Regions from separate parts of the Serratia sp. TSO36 genome, predicted to be linked through region 1. Evidence: riboswitches for the same ligand, from Rfam matches in the RefSeq annotation. Region 1 holds a riboswitch; the other holds the start of a gene.
What was found. A riboswitch is a leader RNA that binds a small molecule or an ion and turns the genes downstream of it on or off. The one in region 1 is predicted to bind thiamine pyrophosphate.
Positions count from the first base shown of each region.

Region 2: it holds a riboswitch for thiamine pyrophosphate, as region 1 does, so the genes downstream of both, ACK3CV_RS16350 (TenA family protein) here and thiM (hydroxyethylthiazole kinase) in region 1, are expected to answer to the same signal.

Region 1 is NZ_JBJZOU010000021.1:286,444-291,054, forward strand. Features, by position in the region: gene ACK3CV_RS18860 (inhibitor of vertebrate lysozyme family protein) at 1-172, opposite strand, end outside; gene thiD (bifunctional hydroxymethylpyrimidine kinase/phosphomethylpyrimidine kinase) at 257-1,057, opposite strand; gene thiM (hydroxyethylthiazole kinase) at 1,057-1,848, opposite strand; TPP riboswitch at 1,884-1,980, opposite strand; gene ACK3CV_RS18875 (GNAT family N-acetyltransferase) at 2,122-2,547, shown strand; gene ACK3CV_RS18880 (methyltransferase) at 2,649-3,329, shown strand; gene ACK3CV_RS18885 (MFS transporter) at 3,306-4,535, opposite strand.
Region 2 is NZ_JBJZOU010000016.1:104,366-108,976, forward strand. Features, by position in the region: gene ACK3CV_RS16335 (GlxA family transcriptional regulator) at 1-605, opposite strand, end outside; gene ACK3CV_RS16340 (SDR family NAD(P)-dependent oxidoreductase) at 732-1,466, opposite strand; gene ACK3CV_RS16345 (LLM class flavin-dependent oxidoreductase) at 1,480-2,502, opposite strand; TPP riboswitch at 2,653-2,755, shown strand; gene ACK3CV_RS16350 (TenA family protein) at 2,818-3,501, shown strand; gene ACK3CV_RS16355 (ABC transporter ATP-binding protein) at 3,498-4,238, shown strand; gene ACK3CV_RS16360 (ABC transporter permease) at 4,235-4,611, shown strand, end outside.

The sequences.
Region 1 (4,611 bases):
GCGCCCAGCCCGGCATCCGCGCCTGGCCTTTCACCATGTTTTGCCAGCTGGCCTGATACCCCGGCTGCTGAATCAAATCCGACGTGGTGACGATCTGCTGGGCAAAGCTGCCCGCGCTGAAGCTGAGCAGTGCGCCGAAGAGGGCGCAACGCAGCGCCTGGTGTCCCGTCATAGTCCTTCTCCCTAGGTTAAATCAGGTTTCGCCCGTCAAACCGGGCCTGAACTAGTCAGACCACGGTTGCGGCAAAAAGTTGACTCACCACCAGGCGTGGAAATGATGCACCGGCCCGATGCCGTGCCCCACTTCCAGCGTGTCCGCCTGTTGCAGCGCTTGTTGCAGGTAGTCCTTGGCGGCGGCTACCGTAGCCGCCCAGTCGGCATGGCGCGGGCGCAGCGCCGCCAGCGCGGCCGAGAGCGTGCAACCGGTGCCGTGGGTGTGGCGGGTGGCAACGCGCGGCGCGGTAAAGCGCTGCTCGCCTTCTGCGGTAAACAGCCAGTCCGGGCTCTCGCTTTCGCTCAGGTGGCCGCCCTTCATCAGCACCGCCCGGCAGCCCATCGCCAGCAGCGCCCGCCCCTGCTCGCGCATCTGCGCTTCATCTTCCGCCGGCGCGCACGCCAGCAGCGCCGCCGCTTCCGGCAGGTTCGGCGTAATGATCGACACCAGCGGCAACAGCTCGCGCCGAATAGACGCCACCGCCTCCGGCGCCAGCAACGGATCGCCGCTTTTCGCCAGCATCACGGTGTCCAGCACCACGAATTCCGGCCGGTAATGGCGCAGCCGTTCGGCCACCGCCTGCACGATGTCGGCGTTGGCCAGCATGCCAATCTTGACGCTGTCGATGCGCACGTCGCTGAACACCGAGTCCAGCTGCGCGGCGACGAACGCCGGATCGATGTAATACACCGACTGCACGCCGCGGGTATTCTGCGCCACCAGCGCGGTGATCACCGAGGTGCCGTAGGCGCCGAGCGCCGAGAAAGCCTTCAAATCGGCCTGAATGCCGGCGCCGCCGCTGGGATCGGTGCCGGCGATGGTCAGGGCGTTAATGCGTTTCATCACAGATCCTCCCCGCGCAGCTGATACAGGGCATCGAGGAACGCCGGCGTAAAGCTGCCCGGCCCGCCGGCCTGCCTGGCCGCGAGGCCGCCACAGTGGGACATCACCCGGCAGGCGGTCGCCACGTTGTCCAGGCGATCGCCCGGCAGGGCGCAAAACGCCGCCACCACCGCCGACAGCGCGCAGCCGGTGCCCACCACCCGCGTCATCAGCGGGGAACCGCCTTCGATCGCCCAATCGCGTTGGCCGTCGGTGACGTAATCCACCGCGCCGGTGACCGCTACCACCGCGCCGCTGCGCTGCGCCAGCTCACGCGCGGCGGGCAAGGCCGCCAGCGAATCGTCGCCGCTGTCCACGCCGCGGCCGCTGGCCAGCAACCCGCTGAGCGCCATGATTTCCGAGGCGTTGCCGCGTATCGCCGCCGGTTTCTCGTCCAGCAGCTGTTTGGCGAAGGCGGTGCGGTAGGAGAGCGCGCCGACCGCCACCGGATCCAGCGTCCAGGGCTTGCCGGCCCGATTGGCGGCGGCCACCGCCGCCCGCATCGATTCGGCGCGCAGCGCATTGAGGGTACCGACGTTGATCAGCAGGCCGTCGGCCAGCGCGCTGAACTGCGCCGCCTCTTGCGGCTCCACCACCATCGCCGGGGAGGCGCCGAGCGCCAATAGCACGTTGGCAGTCAGCGATTGCACCACTTCGTTGGTCAGGCAGTGGATCAGCGGAGGCCGCTGTTGGAATTGGGTCAGACAAGCCGCGGCGCGCGCGCCGGGTAGTGCATCAGGTCGAGCGATCATATTCCTCCCAACCGGCGTTCAAGAAGGCGGCGCCGGCTGGGCGGCCGTGACTTCCCTACGCTGGCATTATCCAGATCAGGTAATACGGGTATTTCTCAGCCTTCACGCAGAAGGGCACCCCGAGTCATGAAAATCAATAGGTTGTGATCAACGTTGCGTTAATCCCTGCAGGGGATCATGCCAGCGGCGGCGCGGACAAACAAGCGAATAAATTGCCCGGCGGGCATACGCCGCGCAATGCGCTATAGTGAGCACAAACCACCGGGAGATGCCATGCAGATAAGACCCTACCAAGAGACCGATCGCCCCTTCCTGCGCACGCTGTACCTGGCGTCGCGCAAAGCGGCGTTCGGCTGGCGCGATACCTCAAACTATCAGTTGGAAGATTTCGACGGCGCGACGCTGGGCGAAGCGATTTGGGTGGCGGAAGACGGCGGCGTGCTGCTGGGATTCGTCTCCGTCTACCGCGAAGACAACTTCATTCATAACCTGTATGTCGATCCCCATCAGCCGCCGCGCGGCGTCGGCAGTGCGCTGCTGCAGGCGGCGGAAGCTACCTTCACCGCCACCGGCTCGCTGAAATGCCTGGTGAAGAATGAAAAGGCGCTGGCGTTCTACCGCAAACACGGCTGGCGCATCATCTCTACCGGCAACGACGGCGAAGAAGATTATTACCTGCTGCATTCGCCGGCCCGCTAACGCCGCCTTTCCCGTCACAGAACCCATTAATGATAATGGATTTCATTATCACTTAAGCATACCCTTCCTTGTCTCTCTCAATGAACTTGGCAAGGAAGGTTATGCAACACCAAACGGATACTCGCTTCCCCGATGCCGCGGCGGCGGACTACGATCGCCGTATTCTGACCCTGGTGCCCGGCTATCACTTTGCCCAGGCGCTGCTGACGGCGACGCTCGCGCAAACGCTGCCGAATGACGCCACGCTGTTGCTGGCCGGCTGCGGCACCGGCAGCGAACTGTCGGCGCTGGCCGCCGCCAACGCCAGCTGGCGTTTCAGCGCCGTGGAACCCTCCGCCGGCATGCTGGCGACCGCGCGTGCCAAGGCCGAAGCCGCGGGTTACGCACAACGGGTGAGCTTCCAGCCCACCTTGCTGCAACAAGCGCCGCAAACCCGCCACGACGCGGCGGTGTGCTCATTGGTGCTGCACTTTATCGCCGACGATGGCGCCAAACTGGATTTTCTGCAGCAGCTGGCGCAGCGCCTCTCCCCCGCCGCACCGCTGCTGCTGTTCGACTATCAACCGGAGGGCCTGCCCGCCAGCCACTACCAACATTGGCTGCAAAGCGCCGGGCACTCGGCGGCGCAGGCGCAGGAGGTGATCGAACGCACCCGCCGCAACTGGCACCCGATGGCGGCGGCACGCAGCCGTCTCCTCCTGGCGGAAAGCGGCTTCACCGCGCCTCAGCAGTTGTGCGGTGCGCTGGGCTTCCAGCTTTCACTGCTCCACCGCCGTCGCTGAGGGCGGCATGCCGCGCAGCGTCAGCCGCCAAAACAGCAACGCGCTTAGGCTGACGCCCGCCCCCAGCCAGCAGACGCCGCTCCAGCCCGCCCAGGCATACATATGGGTGCCGGCAAAGGCGCCCAACCCGCTACCGACGGCGTAAAACAGCATGTAGCAGCCCACCAGCCTGCTGTGCGACTGCGGGTGCGCGCTGAAGATCATGCTCTGGTTCAGCACGTGGATCGCCTGGCCCGCCAGATCCAGCAGCACGACGCCCGCCACCAGCCAAACCAGGCCGCTGCCGAGCAAACCGAGCGGCAGCCAGGCCAGCGTCAACAGCAGCAGACACACGCCGCTGGCCGCCTGCCCCAGCCCGCGATCCGCCAGATGCCCGGCGCGTACCGCCGCCAGCGCGCCCACCGCGCCGACCAGACCGAACGCCCCCACCGCGGCATGGGTGAAGTTGAACGGTGCCTGACTCAGCGGCAACACCAGCGAACTCCAAAAGAGGCTGAAAGCGCCGAACATCAGCAGCGCCAACATGCCGCGAATTTGCAGCGTGCGGTCATGCAGCAACAGGCTCAGCATCGAACGCAGCAGCGCGGGATAGCTCAGCGTACTGGGAGCGGTGCGCGGCGCAGGCAGCAGGCGCGACAGGATCGGCAGCAATACCAGCGTCACTCCGGCAGAGAAGAAGTACACCGTGCGCCAACCGCCAACGTCCGCCAGCGCGCCGGACAGGGTGCGCGCCAGCAGCAATCCCAGCACCACTCCGCCCTGCGCCGCGCCGACCACCCGCCCGCGCTCCTGCGGCGCCGCCAGGGCTGCGGCGTAAGCGATTAGCCCCTGCGTCATGGCGGTGCCCAATAAGCCTACCAGCAACATCCCTACCAGCAGCCAGGGCGCGCTGTGCGCCCAGCCCACCAATAGCAGCGCGCCGATCAGCCCTAGTTGTTGCCCCGCCAGCAACCGATGCCGGTTTAGCCGATCCCCGAGCGGCACCACCAACAGCAGCGCCAGCGCGCAGCCCAACTGAGTCACGCTGATCACCATGCCGACCGCCGCCAGGCTGATGGAAAAATCATGGGCGATGGCGTCCAGCAGCGGCTGCGCATAGTAAACGTTGGCCACGCTGAAGGCGCTGGCGGCGGCCAACAGCAGCACCAGAGGGGCCGGCAGGCGCCCCAGCGCCGCACAGGGGGGATCCAACAGTTTGTCGCTCATCGCACACCTCAATGTGGTTTCATTATTAAACTCAATGAACTTTAGGCGCAGAGGTTTTATAATGCAACCAGAATGT
Region 2 (4,611 bases), on a different contig from region 1:
GCCTGCCCGCCGGGGCGACGCAGAAACATCACCAGATCCTGCGCCACTTCGCGCGCCTGCACGAAGCCGTAATCGTCCTCCACCAGCGCCAGCGTCAGATCGAAGCCGGAACTGACGCCGCCGGAGGTCCAGATCGGCCCGTCCGGCACGTAGATCGGGCCGTTTTCGACCTGCACCCGCGGAAAGCGCGCCTGCAGCGTTTCCGCCAGCCGCCAGTGGGTAGTCGCCCGCCGCCCGTCCAGCAACCCGGCCTCGGCCAGCAGCAGAGCCCCGCCGCAAACGGAAGCGATACGGCGCGCCTGCGGGGCCGCGCGGCGCAGCCAATCCGCCACCAGGGCCCCCTCTTCTTCCGTCGCCCCCTTGCCGGCAACAATGACGGTATCGCGCGGCAGGGCCGGATCGAGATCCGCCAAGCGATGGTCGGCCAACAGGCTCAGCCCGGACAGGCCGTGTACCACCCGATGGAATTGCGTGGTGGCGACAGCGATCTGATACAGCGGCGCTTCGGCAGGGCTCAGGCGGTTAGCCTGCATCAGGATATCGGCGATGCCCGCCGCTTCGAACAGCATGCCCCCTTCAGGGACGATAATCAGGAATGTATGCATGGCGATAATAAGAAGAACGAGCAAAAAAGGTCAGACAGCCACTGTATAAGAAAAGCCTCGCCGGTTCACCCTGCGGGCATAAAAAAGCCCGCCGGCAAGCGCCGACGGGCCAACAAAGCACTGTCCTCAAGCCTGCGGCAGGCTCACCCCGCCGGCGCGCGCCAATTGCGCCAGCAGCGCCGTTTGAAACGCCTCGTCGTATACCGCCGCGTGAGGTTCGAAGCGCTGTTGATGGTGCCAATAGCCGCCGGACGCCAGAGCCTGCGGCTCATCGCTGCTCACCAGCCACGCCTGCGTCACATGCCCCAGCGCCAGATCGTCTGGCGCATCCGCGCCGCCCATTTTGGTCGGCACCCAGCCGGGATCGACCGCGCTGCTGATCACGTCAGGCCACAGGCGCGCCACGGCGGCGGCCAGCGCGGTGACGAACAGTTTGCTGTCCGAATAGGAGCCGGCTGCGCCGCCGAGCCAGTCCACGCCGCTCAGTTCCGCCACGCCGTCAAAGTGCATGCTGCTGCTCAGATAGACGATACGCTTGGGGCGTTCGATCAGGGCCGTCAGCAGGTAGGGCGCAACGACGTTCACCGGCATCACCTGCGGCCCGGTAAACATACCGGCGTTGTGGATCACCGCGTCCGGGCGGCCGAGGCGGTTGACCTGCTCGGCAAGCTGCCGGATCTGCTGCACATCGGACAGATCGCCAATCGCCGCCTGCGCACCGCGATCCAGCAGATCGCGCACCGCATCCAGACGGCCGGGTTCACGCGCATGCAAAATCACCTGATGCCCTTCGTCCAACAGCGTTTGCGCGGCGGCGCGGCCCAGCCCGTCTACCGAACCGGTAATGAAAATGCGTGACATGCCACTCCTCCGTTTAGCGCCAGCCGAGCGCCGGCGCGACATAGGTTAAAATCGATTCGATGACGTGGGCGTTGTAATCCACGCCCAGCTGGTTAGGCACGGTCAGCAGCAGCGTATCCGCTTCGGCGATGGCCTCGTCCTGCGCCAGCTGCTTGATCAGCTCGTCCGGCTCGGCGGCATAGCTGCGGCCGAAGATCGCCCGGGTCTGCGCGTCGATATACCCCAGTTGATCGCCCTCCTTGCCGCCGCCGCCGAAGTAGTTGCGATCCCGCTGATCCACCAGCGCGAAGATGCTGCGGCTGACGGAAACCCGCGGCTCGCGCGCATGGCCCGCCTCTTGCCAGGCGGCGCGGTAGGCGCGGATCTGCTTGGCCTGCTGGATATGGAAGGGTTCACCGGTTTCGTCGTTCTTGAGCGTCGAGCTTTGCAGGTTCATGCCCAGCTTCGCCGCCCAGACGGCGGTGGCGTTCGAACCGGCGCCCCACCAGATGCGGTCGCGCAGCCCGGCGGAAAACGGCTCCGGCCGCAGCAGCCCGGGCGGATTCGGGAACATCGGCTGAGGATTGGGCTCGGCGAACCCTTCACCGCGCAGCGCTTCCAGGAACACTTCGGTGTGGCGGCGAGCCATGTCCGCGTCGCTCTCGCCGTCGGCCGGGGCATAGCCGAAATAGCGCCAGCCGTCGATCACCTGCTCCGGCGAGCCGCGGCTGATGCCAAGCTGCAGCCGCCCGCCGGCGATCAGATCCGCCGCGCCGGCGTCTTCCACCATGTACAGCGGATTTTCATAACGCATGTCGATCACGCCGGTGCCGATCTCGATGCGTTGGGTTTTGGCGCCGATGGCGGCCAGCAGCGGGAACGGCGACCCCAGCTGGCGTGCGAAGTGGTGTACGCGAAAATAGGCGCCGTCCGCCCCCAGATCTTCGGCGGCGACCGCCAGATCGATGGACTGCAGCAGCGCATCCGCCGCGGAACGGGTGCCGGACTGGGCGGAAGGCGACCAGTGGCCAAACGAGAGAAAACCAATCTTTTTCATCGGGCATCATCCTCAGAGGCAAAATCATCGGCCTACAGTGACAAAAACCGCGCGCCCTGCGCCAGCAAAATCGCCCCCGATCGCACTAAACGAACCGATTGCCGCCGCGCCGCCCGGCGATTGTAATCAAAAAACAAATGTCGTATAACAAGCAGCTCCGAGGGGTGTCCTGTTACGGGCTGAGATGGCGCAAGCCGAACCCTTTGAACCTGATCTGGGTCATGCCAGCGAAGGGACGGTTAGGCAACAACGCTCTCACCCGTTGCCTGTTCATACCCCAGCGTGCCCGGATCTCCACTGACTCAAGGAGGTCCCATGTCCATCACCACCCTGTTCGAAAGCGGTCTTTACGGCCGGCTGCGCCAACAAGCCGGCAGCCACTGGCAGGACTACGTCGATCACCCGTTTCTGCAGCAGCTGGCCGCCGGCACCTTGCCCGAACGCGCGTTTCGCCGCTACCTGACCCAGGACTATCTGTTCCTGCTGCACTTCGCCCGCGCCTACGCGCTGCTGGTCAGCAAGCTGCGCACCCTGCCGGAGATGCGCGCCGCCACCGCCTCGCTCAACGGTATCGTCGCCGAACTGCCGCTGCACGTGGCCTACTGCGCCGAATGGGGGCTAAGCGAAGCGCAGATCGCCTCCCAGCCGGAAGCGGCGGAAACCATGAACTATACCCGCTACGTGCTGGATATCGGCCATGCCGGCGACGCCCTCGATCTGCTGGCCGGCCTGCTGCCCTGCGTGGCCGGCTATGCTGAAATCGGCCTGCGGCTGCTGCACGATCCCGCCACCCAAATAGAGGGCAATCCTTACGCCTCCTGGATCCGCAACTACGGCGACGAGGGCTATCTGGCCGGCGTGCGCGCCGCCATCGAGCTGCTGGAAACCGTCGGCCACCAGCGCGGCGCACCAGGCCGCTTCACCGAGCTGGCGCAGATTTTCACCACCGCCACCCAGCTGGAATCGGCATTTTGGCAAATGGGGCTGAACGCCTCATGACCACCCCGCGTCTCCCGCCCGGCATCCAGGTGCGGGATCTCAGCCTGCGTTTCGGTCAGCAAATCGTCTTCGACCGGCTGAGCTTCGACATCGCCGGCGGCAGCTTCGTCGCCCTGCTCGGCGCCAGCGGCGCCGGCAAAACCAGCCTGCTGAAGATCATCGCCGGCCTGGCGCAGGCCACCTCAGGCACGGTGACCGGCAGCGACGGCCTGCCGATCGCCGGGCGCATCGCCTACATGGGGCAAAAAGACCTGCTCTACCCGTGGCTGAACGTCGAAGAAAACGTCGCCCTCGGCGCGCGGCTGCGCGGCGAAACGCCGGATCGGGCGTGGGCGGCGCACCTGCTGGAGCGCGTGGGCCTGGCCGCTCACGGCCGCAGCCTGCCCGCCGCGCTGTCCGGCGGCATGCGCCAGCGCGCCGCCATCGCCCGCACGCTCTACGAACGCCAGCCGATCGTGCTGATGGATGAACCCTTTTCGGCGCTGGACGCCATCACCCGCGCCGAGATCCAGAGCCTGGCCGCCGAGCTGCTGGCGCAAAACACCGTGCTGCTGATCACCCACGACCCGATGGAAGCCTGCCGCCTGAGCCACCGGCTGCTGGTGCTGTCGCCCTGGCCGCTGGGCCTCGATGATAGCCACCGCATCAGCGGGCAACCGCCGCGTGCGCCGGATGACGCCGGCCTGCTGAAAAGCCAGGCCGAGCTGCTGCAACAGCTGGTGAGGGCCGCGCAATGAATATCGCCAAAGAACGCGGCCTCACCCGCCTGCGGCGCGGGCTGACGGTGTTCGTCGGCCTGCTGCTGCTGTGGTGGCTGGCGGCGCAAAGCGGCATTCCGGCCTTCCTGCTGCCCACGCCGGGCGCGGTGGCGCAGGCGCTGTGGGACGGGCGCGGCTATCTCGCCTGGCACACGCTGATCACCGCTTCGGAGATCGTCAGCGGGCTGGCGCTGGGCGTGCTGCTCGGCGCGGCGCTGGCGCTGTGCATGATCTTCTCGCCGCGCCTGCAGCGCTGGCTGATGCCGCTGGTGCTCACCAGCCAGGCGATACCGGTGTTCGCCCTGGCGCCACTGCTGGTGCTGTGGTTCGGCTTCGGCATGAGCGCCAAGGT